DNA from 4 places in the Candidatus Brocadia sinica JPN1 genome. Region 3 is predicted to be linked to each of the others. Evidence: riboswitches for the same ligand, from Rfam matches in the RefSeq annotation. Region 3 holds a riboswitch; each other region holds the start of a gene.
The links. A riboswitch is a leader RNA that binds a small molecule or an ion and turns the genes downstream of it on or off. The one in region 3 is predicted to bind cyclic di-GMP.

Region 1 (4,819 bases), 240 kb from region 3:
TACTCAATCGGCTGGCCTTTTATATGTCTCCGCTGGCCATCCTTGTCGTCTTCGGGTATTCGTACACAAAGCGGTTTACCCATTTGTCTCATTTTGTGCTGGGCATTGCATTAGGGCTGTCACCCCTTGGCGCATGGGTAGGGATTCAGGGAACGCTGGCGGCTCCCCCTTTCCTGCTGAGTCTTGCCGTTGTATTGTGGACGGCGGGATTCGATATTATTTATGCCTGTCAGGACGTGGAACATGACATAAAATCGGGATTATATTCCCTTCCGAAGAAATTAGGCATTAAGGGGGCGCTAATACTTTCTGCCGTATTACATCTTTTCATGGTAGGGGTGCTGCTGGCAGTATCCCGATACACAGATTTAGGTATTCTGTATACGATCGGGGTATGTATCGTTGCCGCTTTGCTTATTTATGAACATTCCCTCGTCAGGCCAAAAGATCTATCAAAAATCAATACAGCCTTTTTTACCGTGAATGGAATTATCAGTGTCGGCCTGATGGGCATAACCTTACTAGATATCTTTGTGAGATAAGTTTGGATTTAGGGAAGGGGGGGTAAAAATGGTACGAGGAAGTTAAAAACAATAGTCTGGTACGTCGGAAATGGCATATCATATCAATGTGTCATGGCACACTTGTGTGACGTCACACTTCTGTGTCACAACACACTTTTTTCATTTTCTTTGGATAAATCGATTGCTATTTATACCTGTCATGTTATAGTTATAAGTTATTAATAAACATTGTTTTATGGAATAATTAATTTAAAGTCCACTTCTGTGTTTATATTCTGGCGTTTGTTTTGCTCCTACTAAATTGTTACGACAAAGGTAAACCCTGAGTGATCAGGGGGGCGCAAAGTAAAGGGTCTTTAAACTATTTTCCTGCAAACGCAGGAAAATAGAAAGATAGCCTTACTGCCGAAGACGTTTTTTTCCAAAGATCGTCTTTTGCAGTAAGGCTTTTTTTTGAGTACGGGAGGTGAATACGGAAATCAATTTTCGTATCAGGTAAGATTTATGATAATGTAGACAAGAAAGAAGTCATTTTTGTGGATAACAAAAAGAGGAGAAAATGATGAATCGTTTATGGATGGAAGTCGCAGTATGCAGGTGGTGGAAAATAGGACTTTTAAGTGTTTTATGTTTAGCCGGATGGTCCGGATGGGTAAAGGCAGACTCATTGGGATTGAGCTTTGAGGCGAGGGTGACATGCCAGAGGTCAATAGAAGAGGTCTACTGGAAACATACGATATGGCCTGAGGAAAATACCTCCCCGAAACCACCACTGAGCGAGGTTATATTTGAAGATGAACTGAGAAAGAAGGTGGAGGAGACGCTGAGGATGTCAAAGGCTCTGGAGGTTATCTGGAAGCAGCCGGTCGATGGGTATCAGCTCCAGGCGGAAATGGAGCGAATGGCAGAGACAACCCGGAACCCTGAGATATTACGTGAACTATGGTCGGCGCTAGGTAATGATCTACAGTTGATAGCAGAGTGTCTGGCAAGACCCTTGTTAATGGAAAGGCTTAATACACGAATAGAGGACATGAAGGGGATGGGAGGGGAATGCCGTGAGGTGGAATGGAGGAAAGGGACAAATCTAGGAGAAGAGGCAACGGAGAACAGGAGTGGAGACGTCCTGGAACTGTCAGAGGATGAGTGGCAGGAGGCGATTGGAAAGTTGGCTGAGGCTTTTTGGAGGGGAGGAACAGGATATACCGTTGCGTCGTGTAAGCGCATTACAGGAGTATGGGGAGAGGTTTTATGTGATGGAGGTATTGAGGAAAGGGTCAGATCGAGTAAAGGTAGCCGTTGTTGAGTGGAAAAAGAAAGGGTTTGATGAGTGGTGGGTACGGATGGGTGAGCGGTTTGCCCCTGAGGTGGAAGGTGAGGCATTTACCTGTCGTTTCCTGAAATTGCAGCAGGAGCCCCCCCTACCCTATGCGCTCAACACCTGGTCTGCAATGCCTACGGGGGCAGCCCCCACTGCCCGATACTGGCACACTGCGGTGTGGACGGGCACGCAGATGATTGTGTGTGGGGGTACTAGGACTGATGGCTCTAATAATAATCTCAGCACCGGTGGACACTATACTCCATGAGAACTGATGCAGTGTCCAATTACAAAGGCCAAAACATGCAGAGAGGTTTGGTTAAAGTTCAACCCCCTCCCCTGATACATCAATACCAGGGGAGGGGAAAGCTTATGGAAAGGTTTATATAGCCGGAAATTCCAAAAAATGAAGGACCAATTTAACTGTATGTATTTATTCTCCTTTTTGCAGTCTGAATTCTAACTCCTCGTCTGTTTTATCTTCTGCTCAATAACCACATGATCAGGGAAAAGATGATACTGATGATGATGCAGGTGGTGATGGGAAAGTAGAAACTAAAGTTTTTCTTTTGGATGGCAATGTCGCCAGGAAGTCTGCCTATAAAGGGGATCTTACCCCCGATTACAAACAGCCCACCTACGATAATCATAATAATGCCCAGGCCTATGAAAATCTTGCCGAATGTGCTCAATTCACCCATAACGCGTACCTCCAGTTTCTTAACTTTCTCAATAGGATATTAAATTCGGTCTTCAGCGACTGATAAATACGAAATTTCATGAGAGGTGTCAACCCCCTTCATCCCCGCCAGCGGGGGACAATTGGTTGTCCCCCTCCGTGAGGGAAAACCTCCCCTTTATCCCCTTCTAGAGAGGGACAGGGGGAGGAAATATTTGTTTGAAATTCCTTATATCAAGTCAAGCACGGACAAACTGAGTTTATCGTTCGACTGAACGCTCACGATGAGGTCCATGCCACCCAAAAATCGGCTTAATTATCTCCACCAATAATTTAAACAAACATATTCCTTGCATGCAAATCTAATCCGCAGTAGAATCCGTTTTACAGTATCTAAATTCTGCAAATGATTTTCGCTATGCGAAAATCATTTGCAGAATTTAGGTGTAACTATTGTTCCATTTTGCTATATACATTCAGAAACAAATTATAGGATAAGTTGAGTCTTAGGAAAGACGATTGAATGCATATCCCTGACGGATTTCTGGACACGAAGACGTGGATTGGGATGGGCGGTATTTCTTGTTTATTTATTGGTATCGCTGTCCGGAAGGCAAATCAGAGAATTTCGGAGAAACACATCCCCTTATTGGGTGTCATGGCGGCCTTTGTCTTTGCAGCTCAAATGTTCAACTTTCCCGTAGGCGGCGGGACGAGCGGTCATTTCATGGGCGCTACCCTGACCGCCATTCTGCTTGGTCCATGGGCATCTGTACTTATCATGACTACGGTGCTTACCACCCAGTGTCTCGTCTTTCAGGACGGGGGGCTCACTGCTTTGGGGGCGAATATATTCAATATGGGCATTGTGGGGGGATTTTTCGGATACTACATCCATGGCATTGTTCAGTTTTTTGTTCAGGGCAAAAAAGGTATTTTTATCGGCGGTTTTACGGCGGCATGGTGCTCTCTTGTCCTGTCGGCAGTCTGCTGTGCCATTGAAGTAAGCATTTCCGGCACGATGCCTCTGAAGATCGTTGCGCCGGCCATGGCAGGTATTCATGCCATGATTGGTATTGGAGAAGGACTTATTACCGTTGCTGCGTTAAACCTGCTTTCGAAGGTAAGACCGGATCTATTGCAATTGCCAAAATTATAGCATATAAAGGAGAACTGCAAGTTTTTATGAATCTATCCAAAAAAAATATCGTGTTGTTTCTCATCTTTGGTTTATCCTTCATCGTCGGACTGATATTCCTTATTATTCCGTTTGTTTCGGAGATGCCCGATGGGCTTGAAAAAGTGTCGGAAGAGACCATGGGATTTTTAAAAAAAGATGATTTCAAGCCCATACTGAAGGCTCCTATGCCTGATTACACAATGCCAGCCGCAAAACAGAGATTCAACAGACAGTATGCCGGCATTATCGGGGTATTTATTGTATTCGGAGTAACGGTTTTTGTTGGATACATACTGAAAAAACGGCGCAAAAATCTGTAGGTCTTCAGCAGGTAAGCATGACAAACTTTAGATAGGGCTCCGGGAGATGTATTCCATCGATGGGAAAGTCTAAACCTTGCGATGAAACACCGACAAGCTTGTACGACTTTGAGGTAAAGTTCTTTACCTTCTGGAATAACTGGAAAAATTTTGAGAAGTTCATTTTGGCTATGTTTGTGGAAAAGACCAGGATTCCATCCTCACGAAGAAGACCGAGTCCCTGTCCAATTAATTTCGGAAAATCTTTTTCTACAGCAAATATCGTTGTTTTGCCAGTGGAAAAACTCGGGGGATCGATAATAATCATATCAAATGTCCGCCCCTTTTTTTGAAATCTTCTGATCCAATCCCAGACATCCCCCATAATAAACTCATGGTTGTTAACGTCGATTTGATTCAGAATGAAATTCTTTTTGCTCCATTCTATTGCTTTCCTGGACAAGTCTACATTGACTGTCCTTGCAGCGCCTCCAAGACTTGCGTAGACCGAAAAGGAGGAGGTATAGCAAAAGCAATTTAATACCTCCTTGCCTTTAGCCAGGGATTGTACCTTTCTTCTATTATCCCGCTGATCTAAAAACAGCCCGGTTCCACCACCCTCATGAAATGATATATCAAATTTTATCCCGTTTTCCAGCGCCAAAAAATCCTTAGGAATTTCCGTACCGTAAACAGAATATGTTTTAATATCTTCGCCCTTTAATCGTATCTTTGCTGTAATATTTTCCGGTGTTGTTGTTTCTTTGAGGGCATGATAAATACCATTTTTTGCGCGCTCTTCGTATGGTTGAAAAT
Region 2 (4,819 bases), 3.2 Mb from region 3:
TACGGTTGTTTTGCCGGTACCGCGAAAACCGATTAAGATAATATTCAATTCTGATACAAGTGATCTTTGTCACTCTCCAACTAATTTTTTATAGGCAATTTCTCTGATTAATTTGAGTGGTGGTTTTATTCCTGTCCACAACTCAAACTGTGCCGCTGCCTGGTTTACAAACATTGGCAAACCACCAATAATTGTACAACCCCGAGATTTGGCTTCACGCAACAATCTTGTTTCTATCGGGTTGTAAATAGTATCAAAAACGACCATGTTGGGTTTTAGTTGATCTTTATCAATCGGGGTTTCATTGACTGCGGGAAACATGCCCACAGGCGTGGCATTAATCAGGATGTCTGTTTGCATGGAAGGCAGATCATCGGGTTTTATGGATAGACAGCCAACATCTCTGGCGAGTGACTGTGCCCGCTCATAATTCCTGTTTACCAGGGATACTTGTGCGCCACATTCCTGTAATCCAAAAGCGATCGCCCGGGCGGCGCCACCGGCGCCTAACAAGGTAACGTGTTTTCCTTTTAGATGCTCGTGCTTTTCGCCCATTCCGGATGCATGATCAGTGTCCCCCAATGCTTGAATGGCTGCCTTACAATCTGTATTATAACCAACCAGTTTGCCGTCCTTGTTTACGATGGTGTTTACTGCACCGATCTTCTTTGCCATAGGGTCTACTGCGTCCAGATGATTTATTGCGGATTCTTTATGCGGAATTGTTACGCTATACCCTTTTACATCCAGTTCCCTAAACGCTCTGATAAAGTCATCGATTTTGTCTACCTTAAAAGGAACGTAAATATTATTCAAATTCATTTCCTTAAAGAGTGTATTATGGATAACTGGACTAATGCTGTGAGAGACGGGGTTTCCAATTAATCCGTAGATTGCCGTTTGTTTATTTTGTATTTGTGCCTGATAGACATGTAAAAGTTCGTGAATGCTGATCTGCCCTGGGGCGGATTCCTTTCCCTTCTGGAGAGACGCAAAAGTCAGATAGCTGCCAAATCTTTTATACAAGATGCGGCTAATGATGCCATAGTCGCCCATACAGAATGAAATTAATGGTGTCTGTGCTTGCTGGAGTAAGCGATATATTTTGATGTTATCTGTAATAGTGTTTGCATAAGTAACTATTTTTATAATATCAGCGCCATACCGGCTCAGTTTTTGATAAGTAACGGTCAGGTCATCGGGTGTTTCACGAAAATTATGGTAGGAAACAATGAGTTTCGTTTTACTCGCAGGGACACGGCGCTCCGTGTCCCCACGCATATTTTGAATGCTGTCATGTTCAACATCGACGAAATCAGCTTGTAACTGGATAGCGAGTTTTAGAAGCGCAATCCTCTCTTCTTCGCTTCCGCCGAACTTGCCACCTTCTCTGACGGGTCTGTTCGTAACAATCACAGGCTTAACTCGCCTTTCCAATATCCGCTTCAGATCTGGATTTTTTATGTAGTCAAGACGTAATTCGACAATGTCCGCAAACTTTGATGCATCTTCCATATCCCGGAGAACATCATCAAGGTTGTTTGCAATGATGGGTATGCAAATCATTTTTTCCCGAGCAAGTGGATAAGAAATAAAATGTAATAGAAACTATTGAATTTCAGGGAAGTTTACTTTTGCCTCTTTGGTGTACCAAGACAGTTCTTTTGCCAAGAATTATACAATTTATTATAAATGCAAAAACGAAAAATCAAAATGTAAATTTCAATAAATGTTCCATGTACTCGTGTGTATTAATTTCTTAGCAGAAATTTTGCGATATTTATTGTCGGTCATGTATTGCCCTGAAAAGGTAATCCGACTCATTCACGTCTTGATAAATTTATTTTTTGACTTGACAAATAATTTTGAATAGAGTAAAACGATTTCCATTTGATCAGGTAAAAATACCCAACAAAGTGGAAGATATCACGAAAAAGGTAAACCCTGAGTGATCAGGGGACGCAAAGTAGTGGGTCTTTAGTAAATAAGCATTTATCCCAGAGATTAGTTTATAAAGACAGCCTTACTGCCGAAGATGTTTACGAAAAATCTTTGCAGTAAGGCTTTTTTGTTTTAGGTCATTGTTGCAGTAAATACATGTGCAACGGAAAAAAACATTCAGGATCATTATCAGCACAATGAAAACCACAATCTCACATGGAAAGGAGCAAAGAAAAATGGAAAAGCAAATACAAAGGGCTATAACTATAGTAACTTTTTTTGCAGTAATTTTATTTTCCTTACCGCTTCTGGCTTATACAACAGAAAACGTTTTTGTGGTTGTTATTGATGGTTTGAGGAATAATGAGGCATTTGAAGATGCCGATCACGATCTCATACCTCACATTTGGAATGATCTCCGGCCTCAGGGTACAATATATACAGAATTCTACAATGATTATTTAACCACTTTTACAACCCCCGGCCATATGGCAATTGTTACTGGTCAGTGGCATGTTGCTCCTAATCTTGCCAATGTCGTATCAGGCGGTATTTACGATGTACGTCCCGAAGCGCCAACCATCTTTGAGTATTTTCGGTACCATACCGGTAAACCGAAGGCGAGTTGTTTGGTTGTAACAGGGAAAAAAAATAATATACAACTGGACTGGTCTCTGGAACCCACCTATGGCCCTAATTATGCAAGTTTATTGTTTGAGGGCGGGAACGATACTGACACCTATGCGCTGTTAAAAACAAAGTTAGAGGCGCATCATTCCAACCTCGTAGTGGTAAACCTTCGGGACGTTGACGAAGCCGGACACACCGGTGACTGGGTTACATACACCGGGGCAATTAAAAAGGCGGATGAATTGGTCTATCAGATTTGGACGCAGTTAATACAGGGGGATGCGTTTTATGCAAATAAGACAACCATGATTGTTACATCAGATCATGGCCGTCATGACGATGAATATGGAGGATTTCAGGAGCATGCCGGGATGTGTCACGGATGCCGTCATGTTCTGTTTTTGGGCATAGGCCCTGATACTCCGGCAGGACTGGAAATCCCTGAGAGACGTTATCTGAGAGATATCGCTCCAACGGTTGGAGAATTCCTTGGCTTTCCCACTCCGTTTGCCCGCGGGCAGATAATGACCGGCATCTTTTCTCAGAATCCTGACCCGAAAATTCATGTTTACTGCCGGAATCCACGGGTGAAAATTTTTAATGGGAAGGTGTTTGTTGTTTGGTCGCAGAATGATCCGACCGATACGGGGAATGAACATGTCTTTCTCATGAAGAAAGATTCGGCAGATATGTTCTTTAGCAATCCCATACCGGTTGATTCACAGAAGGCACGCTGGGCTTTTTTCCCTGCCGTGACTGCCAATAAAGACGGCCTTCATGTTGTCTGGCTAGACGGACGTGCCCTGGACGGGATTCACGATACATGGTCGGTATATTACCGGAAAAGTCCGGATTATGGATCGACCTGGGAAAATGAACAACTCATTGCAACCAGTACGTTTGAGTCTGCCGACCCTCTTTCAATGGAAATAGTAGGAGAACCCGAAATTATCTCCAATGAACTCGGTGAACTCATTATCACCGTCCGTTATAAGAGAGGTTCTGGCCAGAACAGGAGGATTACCAGTTTCCGATCAGCAGATGGAGGGAGAAACTGGGTTGAAATCATGGTTAAGCAGGATAACTTCTCACCCATTCAATATAGTCCTATAACCATGGAAGGGCCAAAAGAGGCCTCGATGGTGTGGATTGATCTGGCGCCGACCCCGAATAAGCCCAACTATTATAATTGGGAGGTCTTTTTTATGCGCACCATGAACTCCGGTACAACGTGGAAAGACCTGAACCGTTTAACGAATGATGCCGGTTACTCATACTTGCCCATGCTTGCCTGGGGTGGGAGAAAACTGATTACCGTGTGGGCGAACCGGGATCCATCCGGAACACCATGGAAATTGTGTATCCGGCCAAGTACTAACAAAGGGTGGTCCTGGGGTAGCGTCCTTACCATCCCACTAGGCGACTCGTCAGCGTGGCAACCGGCAATTGTATGGAATTCTGCCAGGAATGAATTCTTCATGTCCTGGACTGATTATGCATCAGGTGTACCAGATTTACGTTCAAGTACAAGTAAAAACGGAGTGAACTGGTCCATGCCGGTCACAATCAACTCTCAATCAACCAATATTTTCCGTTGCAAACCTCATGTGACGTCAGGAGACGGTTTATTGTACCTGGTATGGGAAGAACAGGTTCCCGGCGCAGGGGATTGGGTAATTGGTACAGCTTCTCTGTGATTGAGAAGTGCATTTGAAATTTATTTGGGTTTCTTGATGGGGTAACTACTTTTGTTTCATTGCAGCCACCTTGTTGATGGCATTTAAATAGGCCTTTGCGCTGGCCTCGATGATATCAGTGCTTACCGCACGGCCCCCGATAGTTTTCCCATCCACTTCGACATTTACATAAACCTCACCCATTGCATCCTTCCCGCTGGTAACAGCGCGGATGTTGTAATCCTGCAGCTTGCCGGGGATACCGGTTGATAAATCGACAGCCTTGAAAAGGGCATCAATGGGACCATCGCCAATGGTGGTGTTATCCACCAAACGGCCATCCTGTAATTTAAGTCTTACCCCGGCTGTTGGAACCGTAGTAGGTCCGCAACTGATACTGAGGCTTTCTAATTGAAAGATATGGGGGACTTCCATCTTTTCTATGCCGATAATGGCTTCAATATCCTCATCAAAGACCTCTTTCTTCTTATCAGCTATGTGCTTAAATTCCTCAAAAGCCCGTTCGAATTCTTTTTCCGATAATTCGTATCCCAGTTCCTTGATGCGTGTTT
Region 3 (4,819 bases):
AGTAACTACTATGATTAAAACATATTTACGATTGATTTTTTATACTGGTATTATTTTATTACAACCATTAGTATGGGGAGATGATATTTATGCAATAAAACCAAATACCCCCCCCTTTCTTACCGGTTCCTGCACTGACAGATGTCATGTGAATTACATGGCCTATCACACGGCGTATCAGGGGAAGGTATTCCAACATAAGACGCACTCCCCCAATCAGGGATTGGAGTGCAGTCAGTGCCACAATAATGATGCCGTTCATACAAAAACACACGGTGGTCTTATTATACAGAACAGTGACTGTTGGGTCTGTCATCACAAAAGAGACACCAAAGCAATCTCGAATCCTTTATACGCGCAGGATAAGGAACATGTATCAGATTTCTCGATTAACCGACCCCTTATAAAAAAAAATTCAGAGGAATACAGGGAAGATAAAGGATTTTCAGGTAAAATTGATTGTTTACGTTGCCATGCCGATGTGAATGATTACATAAATGGAGATATTCAAATCATCGGCATAAAGATACCGGATTGGATGTCTCAGGCAGTGTCATGTACAGATTGCCATAAGCCGGAATCAGGCGGATATTCATTCAAATCTGTCCGGGAATATTGTATCGAATGCCATAATCAGGATTATGGGTTATTGTATGATGCATGGAAAGAAGCGCTCGATAGCAAAATCAAGCAATTTTGTAGAAATAATTTAACTATGCAAGACTCTGTAAGACTGATTCAATCGTATGGCATACACAATTTCCGATTATCACAAACACTCTTAAGATCAATAGAACGATAGGGAGAGAGAAATTGGGGTGTGGAGAATGTGGAAGAAAAAATACAAGAATAATTTTTTCATACCCATCATCTTCTTCTCTTCCCTTTTTCTTTATTTTAGGCTCTTTCTGTAAACTGAGTGGTTGCATTTGAATCATGATTGAGGAATGCGTACATTTTCATTCAGATAAACTGAGGTTAGAAGGTATCCTGACATATAACGAAGATATGCAGTCATCCCCGGCAATCCTGTTATGTGCACCGCACCCCAATTTGGGTGGTGACATGGATAACAATGTTATTACGAGCATTGCCCGGGTATCAGTCAGCATGGGATTTGTATCCCTTCGGTTTAACTACCGGGGCGTGGGAAATAGTGAATGTCATATAAAGGGCGTTGCCCAGAGATTCCAATACTGGGATACATCCCTCAATGGCGGTGACTATACTGATGCCGTTGCGGATACCCATGCGGCTCTTCATTTTTTGGTTTCACAAATTGGCGTAACCCAGGAAATTTTTCTGGCAGGATATTCATTCGGCGCCGTCGCAGGCATGAGGGTGGGCGCAGAAAGCAAACACGTGAAGGCATTCGCTTCTCTATCAACGCCTTTTGGTCGGTACACCCTGGATTTTTTACAGGAATGCAAAAAGAGTAAATTATTTATTTACAGCCGGAATGATTTTGCAGCAACAGCGGAGGATACTCTAAGAGGTTTTGAAGGTCTATCATCCCCAAAAATTTTGGAATTAATAGAAGATAGTGATCATTTCTACAGAGGGCAAGAGGACGGCCTTTCACAAAAGGTCTGCGCCTTTTTTAAACTCCAAATCAACAGATGAATTGGCGAATTACCCGCTCAATTCAATTCAATCATTCATGTGTACACATAGTTGAACTATTGGGAGGTTTAACATGAAAGAGCTAATCTATTGCCCATATCGTTCTGATAATTTCCATACAGTTTCTTTCCCAGAAGGGAATCCATGTTGGCACACGGACATAACACAGTCCTAAAATATCCTGAATAAAGTAAAAATAATAATGAAGACACTTCCCGCTCTGATTGTATTTGAGAAACGCCTTGTGGGTATTATTGTGTTTTTCACAAAACTTATGATTGAAATCTTAGAAATATTTTATTTTTTACTTGACGAAGAATGATAGTTATTGTATATATTTAGGCGACTACATTGATGATATACCGCACAGTTGTAAAGTAGTAAACTTAAAATACAGAGCGATAAAGGTAAACCCTGAGTGATCAGGGGGCGCAAAGTAACAGGGTCTTTAAGTTTACAAGGATGTAATGATAAGATAGCCTTACTGCCGAAGGTGTTTTAAAAATATCTTCACAGTAAGGCTTTTTTGTTTATAGAGTTTAACCGTAGTAACGATGATTTAAAAGGGCGGCGTTTATTTGGGAAAGGAGGGAAGAAACCGAAATTAATTTCAAAAGTGGAATGCCATCGTATAAGAAAAAATTTAAAGATATTTTTTGAGGAGAAGGAGATTATGAAAATTGGCAGAATGAAAAAAGGATTATTTGGGTTAACGCTATTATTAATGATTTTTATGGTGGGGCAGATATGCCTTGCTGGTCAGAATGACGGGAAGATAGGAATCGGTCGCATTAAAATCTCAAATGATGATGAGGTGGTGAAAAAAACTTTCCAGGGAGGCAGCAGCAGTGGGAAGAAGGTTATTTTGTACGCTTCCTTCACCAGCGATGCGGAATCATCCATTGATGGCGCAGATTTACCCATTTGTTTGCCTGTTTTAGAAAAGGATTCCGCTTACATGTATGTTGCTTTTCGGGTAACGAAGGCAACAACAGCGGATATAAAATGGATTATCGACGGTCCAGGTTCAATTCATATTACTCACAATGAAGACGGGTTTGTGGATCCTATAGATGGTGGAACCTTAAAACCTGGTTACTGGTACTTTGCGTGGTTTAAGCTGGATCCCTCTGGGTTATCGGTTAATACCGTAAGTAGTTCATACACATTTACTGGAAAGGTAAGCATAGCAGGCAAGGACGATTGGGAAGATGATTCTTGTAAATTTCAGATTGTAAAATAAAGCTTCTACAAAATTACTTTTTAAGTGAGGAGGAATAGAAAAATGGAAAAGTGGACTCTTGGAATATTAACATTATTGATATCGCTTACGATATCGTTAAACAGTGTATTTGCAAAGAGTGGCGGCGGAGGAAGACCTGTGCCTGTGCCAGAACCTGTAAGCTGCCTGCTCTTTCTAGCGGGCGGCGCTACCTTGGTAACTTTACGGCGCTTAAGAAGTAAAAAGAATTCCAAAGTTTTCAATGAACATTCGCAGGACGCCAACGTACAATAGCGACTTTACGATAACACTTGGTGTAACATACAGACCTGACAACACACTCACTCTCATGGAAGAGAGTAAGTGTTGTTAGGAATTGTATAACTCTTTCTTACGATTTTGAATGCTTCGTTAAACCGTCAAATATGCATCCCGTGGCTTTGGATATTTAGATTACGATGATCCACTATTTCATTTGGATACTAACGGCATCACTTTATACCCCTCTTTTTTTTGTGCTTTATCGTCATGGCTGGAAGTCTTCTGATTATACGCACGCCTATTTTATCATACCTGTATTCTTTTGGCTTGTGTGGCGTAAACGCGCACTCCTGAGAGAGTCCATTCAAAAGAGTACACCGGGCAACAACTTCTTTGGCCTTTCTATCCTGCTATTGGGAATTTTTCTGTTTACTTTTGGTTGGCGGCAGGACTATCGGTTTCTTACTGCGCTTTCTTTACTTCCGGTTCTGTATGGATTGGTAAGTTATCTTTACGGATTAAAAGTAACAAAGATCTTATCTTTTCCTATTCTTTATCTGATATTGCTTGCGCCGATTCCCACCGGAATTATTGATAGCGTTACCCTGCCTATGCGTTATGGCCTTTCCGTTGCCACGGAGACGATCTTAAAACTTTTTCATTATCCAATCACAAGGGAAGGGCTTTTATTAACGATTGGCAAGACTGATTTGTTTATGGGACAACCTTGTAGTGGATTTCGTTCTATCGTTACGATGTTTTCTTTGGCTTTAATTTATGCATATATAAATAAGGGCAGCATATCCAAAAAAGGTGTCCTTGTCTCTTCCATTATTCCTCTTGCGCTCGTGGGCAATCTTATCCGGATTATAACCTTATGCCTTATCACCTATTATTTTGGCGAGGAAGCTGGCCAGGGATTTTTTCATAGCATGAGCGGCGTTGTAATATTCGTGTTTATCATTCTGGGATTAATTGGATTGGAATATTTGCTTGAAAGATGCAGGATAACAAGATGAATAAGAAGAAAAAAGGATTGATACCTATCGCATTGTTGTTATGCGCTATTATTTATTGCTTCGGTTTTCCAAAAGCAAAATATGAAAGCCTGAATATCCTTTCCCAATTGAAAATACCGCTTGAGATTAACGGATGGCAGGGAAGGGATGTGGAGCAAGAATGGAATATGGAGGGCGAAGAATATAATTTTGTTAGCCAGGCATTGGATCGTGAATATGTCAATGCAGATGGTAAAAATCTTTTTTTACTCGTACTGGATGCAGGCAATTTTCACAATCCAAAGGTATGTTCTAATAGTTCCGGCTTTAAAGTCATTGAATTAAATAACCTTGAGTTTCATGTAGTAAATCGTACATTTCAAGCTCATAGTCTTTATACCGAAAAGGATGCCGATGGTTTTCTGATAATTTATTGGATTTGTATCGATAAAAACGTCGTTGATTGGACAGAACAGAAAATAAAACAGTTATGGTTCTCATTGATTAATAAAAAAAGGGCTGGTCTCATGATCCGAGTTGATGTGCCCACGAAAGAAGATACTATCGGGGACGCCTTGAAATTGGCGGAAGATTTTATTGCAGATTTAGGATGGGCAATGTCTTCAGATCAGGCAAGCTATATTTTCGGAAATCCAGGAACAGTTGCTGATCTATCTCTAAAGTAAGACAATTCTACCCCGTTAATGCATTTTAA
Region 4 (4,819 bases), 450 kb from region 3:
TGCAGGAATGCAAATAAAGCAAATTACATCTCCCTATCAACTGACAGGTCTTAATAATGGGACTTTATATTATTTCGTTGTTACAGCAGTAAATTCGTTTGGCGAGAGTTTATCATCAGATGAAGTTTCCGCGACTCCATCGCCATCTCTGGTTAGTCCGGTTCAATTTAACGATATTTCAGTGATCTCCGGGCTAGAGCAGACTAAAAAGCATGCATTTGGAAATCCTTTATTGGGAGATATCAACAATGATGGTAATTTGGATATCGTGGACCCTCATCACACATGGCGACCTTCGCTTTACCAGAATAAGGGGGATGAAACATTCACGAATATAATTTACGACTCGGGTATAAAGACTGATAGTCAAATTGATAGACATGGGTATGCTATAGGAGATTATAATAACGATGGAAATCTAGATTTGTTTATTGGCGTCGGTGGTGGTGGAATAGGTACTGATCATAGTAGTCAACTTTGGGAAGGAGATGGCACAGGCAAATTTACGGATGTTTCGAATCAGGCAGGCATTGACATTACTTCTGCCCGAGGGACAAATTGGATAGATTATGATAATGACGGCTATTTAGATTTGTTTGTGTCTTTTGGTGGCGACGAAGGCACAGGGGTTGTATATAAAAACGATAAAAGTGGATCTTTTTATGATGTTACGGCCTCAACGGGACTAACTAATTTATTTGATTATATAATGTCTTTTGCTGACTATGACAATGATGGAAATATGGATTTGTTTGCGGGGGGGTGGCAAGCGGGCAAATTATATCGCAATAATGGAAATGGTGCCTACAATCTGAATAATTCCTTTATTGTTGGAAACAAGGAAACGGTGAGGGGTGTTGCGTGGGGGGATTATAATAATGATGGATTCATTGACCTTTATGTTGCCAGGGGCAATAATGATTATCATAGAGCACTGTTTTGGGATCAAACAAGGATTGATTTTAGTAATACATTAGCTGGATTCACCGAACCCGGGGATGTGACCTTTCGATGTGAGCCGGGTAGTAATATTACTTTTGATCTCCGGATAAATGGTCAGAAAAATACCGCTTCTGTATTCGTTGGGAAGGATAGAAAAAATCCCCTCACAATTCCTTTTACTCTGAATTCCGATGAAGTTACCGGCATGCCGATGATTAATGTTGGAAAAGAAAATGCCTTCTTCGTTTGGAAAGAAGAAACGGGTAATACATGGCATATACAATGGACTAAGACTGTAAGTGTATCTGGACCTGGTTTTTGGGGGCATATTATATCTGACGGGAATTTTTCGCAAGTGGAGACTAATTCACCTATAATAAAGACAAATTTTAAATCAACACTTTATCGGAATAATGGAAATGGGTCTTTTACCGATGTAACCGAGGAATCACGTACCGGACACATCGGCAATAATAGTGGGGCAATTTGGGGAGATTTTGATAATGATGGGTATTTAGATTTATATGTTGTAGACGCAAGCGATGTCCTGGGAAACAGGACAAATACCCTCTATCGTAATCTGGGAGACGGAACTTTCGAGGATATTACTGGGACGGCCGGAGTTGGCGCGGCGGTAAATGCAGTTGGACGTCATTATGGCGCAGCATGGGGAGATCTTAATAATGACGGAAATCTGGATTTGTTTTTGTCGAACGGATTTGGATGGGGATTTCCTCTATCAAATGGGAAGGCAATACTTTACAAAAATCCTGGGAATGGTAATAACTGGATAAAAATTAAATTGGTAGGCACAAAGAGTAACCGATCAGGAATTGGCGCCAGGGTAGTATTAAATACTTCTCAGGGGATTCAAACACGCCAGCTAAATGGGAATGGAGGTGAAGTTTATTCACAGGGGGTGTCCCCACTTCATTTTGGTTTGGGGAATATAAGTGTGGTAGATACTATTAATATATTCTGGCCAAGTGGCGCCGTCCAGACATTAAGCCAGATTTCAGCGAACCAGGAGCTAACAACTGTCGAGACGAATATAAATGACTCTATGGTAGCCCACTATCCGTTTGATGAGGGGGCAGGAGCGATTGCAACTGATGCGTCTGGCAACGGTAATGATGGCGCTGTGAACGGAGCCGCATGGACGACCGGGAAGAGTGGAAATGGATTAAGCTTTGATGGAATCAACGATTACGTATCAATTTCCCGTATGAATCATGAAGAGATTTCCATTGCTGCATGGTTCTATAAAAATGCAAATGATGCAACGGGTGTTGATGCCATATTTGGTGGATATGGATGGAATCCAAGTTTGCAACTTCGAGAGGGTTTTGATGTGCGATTTTATAAAACCGCACCTGATACACTTCAATTTATCCTCGTGACACAGGATGGAAGTGGAAATAAGACACAGAAAACTGCTATAAAGGATTTGGTCAATTCGGTTGGTGGTTGGTATCATGTAGTTGGCACTTACAACAAGGCTACAGGGAAACAGATGCTCTATGTAAATGGGCAGCTGGCCAATACTCGAACCCATCCGGCGGGGAATACGGTTGTGCCATTGACATTGTATTCCAACATGAGAATAGGGCATACAGGGTTTAATGGTTATTTTAATGGTACGATTGATGATGTTAGAATTTACAAACGTGCCTTGACCGACCAGGAAGTGCAGGATTTGTATAATGCCCTGTAGTAGAGTGTTACCTTTAAAAACTTTTTTGTAAGTTTTATTCATAGAAAACCGTTAACACCAAGGCATGAAATCAGAAATTCAAAACAATTTCAAATAGGCAGTTCAATTGAAGCTGGTGAAGTTTATATCGATGAACAAATAAAAAAGGGTTTTGTGTGACATGGCACATAAGTGCGACGTCACACTTGTGTGCCATGTCACACTTTTCCTTTGCCTTAGCAACGGACGATTCTGCTTTATGGTATCTTATAATAGACTGCATCCAAATGGTTTATGATAAATATTACACGATAAACATTTTGGTCTTGTTTGTGGCATTCTTTTTGACAATTAAAAGTATGCTTGGTTGATGCCTTCTAAGTCATTTTTTACAAGTTTTTTTAACCTGATCTATGGATAGAATTATTGTTGACATAATTTAACAAAAAATTAGGATTCGTACGAAAAATACCGTCCCGAAAAAGGCAAACCCTGAGTGATCAGGGGGCGCAAAGTAAAGGATCTCGTCAGCCATTTAAGCAGTTTAAACAATTTAAACCGCTCATGAGACAGCCTTACTGCCGAAGATGTATCTTAGAATATCTTTGCAGTAAGGCCTTTTTTTTTGGCATTTTAAAATTTAATTGTATAAGAATTCTCATTTTATTTGAGCGGGTTACAGGGTAGCATGGACTTTGTCGTAAGCGCTCAATCGAACGACAAACTTTGTTTGTCCATGTTTAACTTAAGAAAGGGGGGGTGCATCAAAAAAAATCAATTTGTAAATAGTAATTTTGGAGCGTACTTTTGTTTTTTAATTTAAAGAAGAGAAGGAGGAGAATATGCGTAAAATATGTAGGTTACTGTTACTATCGCAAGCTACTTTGTTATTGCCTGCACTTATTCACGTTGGAGCAAATGCTGCTGCTCCAAGGCTTGTGGAAGAAAATAAAATAGAAATGCAAAAACAAACTCATCAGCTAGAGGCTGCAAAATCGAGAACGATGGAAGAGATGCTGGCGGATAATGCAACCAAGCAACCGCTGCAGGTAAAGGAGACATCATTCCGTCCGCACGGAGAGACTTATATAAAACTTTTATAAACAAGGGGTTATTGCGGCCGGAAAAGAAGTCGTATGAATTCAGTAAAAAAACAATTTTTTATCGTAGGTACCCAGAGGTCTGGTACCACGTTGCTTCGCCTGATCTTAAATACCCATTCTCAGATTGCCATACCGAGAGAATCTTTTTTTTTAATGCCATTTTTACGAAAGAAATATCTTAAACGCTCTATCTCCGGTAGCGCTTTAAGGTCTTTTGGCAATTTTCTTTCATCAAAATCCGACTTTCAATCGACATATGTTGATGGTCATTATAACGATTTTTTTCTCACAATTCTCTCACCATGAAAAATTAACACTAAGGGAGCTTATAGACAGGATATTCTCTGCATATTGCCGGAGTGAAGGAAAAAAGTATTTGGGGTAACAAGACACCCTCTTTTTTCCGGAAAATAGATATTTTACAAACGTTGTTTCCTGATGCTAAGTTTATACACATCGTGCGTGATGGAAGAGATGTGTTTGATAGCTGGCGGAAAATGAATTCCTTCAATGATAATGTTGCCGCTGCTGCCCTGGATTGGAGGTATAAACTATTCAGAATTGAAAAATCTTTTAAGAAAATACCCGAAGAAAATAAAATAACCATTCGCTATGAAGATTTGTTGGAAAATCCTGAGAATACAATAAAATCCATTTGTTCTGTAATAGGGATAGGTCGACTCTAGAGGATCCCACTGCTGGATTTTTATAAGACTAGTCACAAACATACGATACCACATCATTCAGAGTTAATATTCAAACCACTGAACAAGGAAAATACGAATAAATGGAAAAAGAATCTGCTTCCCCGAGAAGTCAAGATTTTTAATATGTTGGCAGGGCATTATCTGAAGAAATACAACTATGAAATTGAATATAATGTTCTAAACGTATCTGATATTTTATTTATGATGATGAGTTTACTCATTGGTTTACCACAACGGCTAATTCGTATAATGCAAGTAAAGAGAATCTTGGGAAGCGCCGTTCGTAAAATGGATGACAACTGATTCATTCAATAATTATCCTTGTATATATCCTCATATGCTAATAAAAAGCGCGATTAATGAAAAATCTCTCA

Region 1: another riboswitch for cyclic di-GMP. It lies ahead of BROSI_RS01110 (hypothetical protein); the one in region 3 lies ahead of BROSI_RS02165 (hypothetical protein).
Region 2: another riboswitch for cyclic di-GMP. It lies ahead of BROSI_RS16790 (alkaline phosphatase family protein); the one in region 3 lies ahead of BROSI_RS02165 (hypothetical protein).
Region 4: another riboswitch for cyclic di-GMP. It lies ahead of BROSI_RS00125 (hypothetical protein); the one in region 3 lies ahead of BROSI_RS02165 (hypothetical protein).

Annotation. Positions count from the first base shown of each region.
Region 1 covers NZ_BAFN01000001.1:242,539-247,357, reverse strand. The annotation lists gene BROSI_RS01115 (UbiA-like polyprenyltransferase) at 1-542, shown strand, start outside; cyclic di-GMP riboswitch class I at 829-934, shown strand; gene BROSI_RS01110 (hypothetical protein) at 1,084-1,830, shown strand; gene BROSI_RS01105 (hypothetical protein) at 1,778-2,113, shown strand; gene BROSI_RS01100 (DUF2905 domain-containing protein) at 2,322-2,546, opposite strand; gene BROSI_RS01095 (energy-coupling factor ABC transporter permease) at 3,048-3,683, shown strand; gene BROSI_RS01090 (PDGLE domain-containing protein) at 3,710-4,024, shown strand; gene BROSI_RS01085 (class I SAM-dependent rRNA methyltransferase) at 4,029-4,819, opposite strand, start outside.
Region 2 covers NZ_BAFN01000001.1:3,670,243-3,675,061, forward strand. The annotation lists gene BROSI_RS16780 (shikimate kinase) at 1-48, opposite strand, end outside; gene BROSI_RS16785 (shikimate dehydrogenase) at 70-1,566, opposite strand; cyclic di-GMP riboswitch class I at 1,927-2,034, shown strand; gene BROSI_RS16790 (alkaline phosphatase family protein) at 2,178-4,268, shown strand; gene BROSI_RS16795 (2-isopropylmalate synthase) at 4,314-4,819, opposite strand, start outside.
Region 3 covers NZ_BAFN01000001.1:483,061-487,879, forward strand. The annotation lists gene BROSI_RS02155 (hypothetical protein) at 11-802, shown strand; gene BROSI_RS02160 (alpha/beta hydrolase) at 937-1,623, shown strand; cyclic di-GMP riboswitch class I at 2,020-2,115, shown strand; gene BROSI_RS02165 (hypothetical protein) at 2,297-2,866, shown strand; gene BROSI_RS02170 (PEP-CTERM sorting domain-containing protein) at 2,909-3,139, shown strand; gene BROSI_RS02175 (exosortase/archaeosortase family protein) at 3,304-4,125, shown strand; gene BROSI_RS02180 (exosortase C-terminal domain/associated protein EpsI) at 4,122-4,790, shown strand; gene cobK (precorrin-6A reductase) at 4,806-4,819, opposite strand, start outside.
Region 4 covers NZ_BAFN01000001.1:34,387-39,205, reverse strand. The annotation lists gene BROSI_RS00130 (FG-GAP-like repeat-containing protein) at 1-2,656, shown strand, start outside; cyclic di-GMP riboswitch class I at 3,110-3,221, shown strand; gene BROSI_RS00125 (hypothetical protein) at 3,478-3,738, shown strand; gene BROSI_RS00120 (sulfotransferase family protein) at 3,772-4,044, shown strand; gene BROSI_RS00115 (sulfotransferase family protein) at 4,098-4,424, shown strand.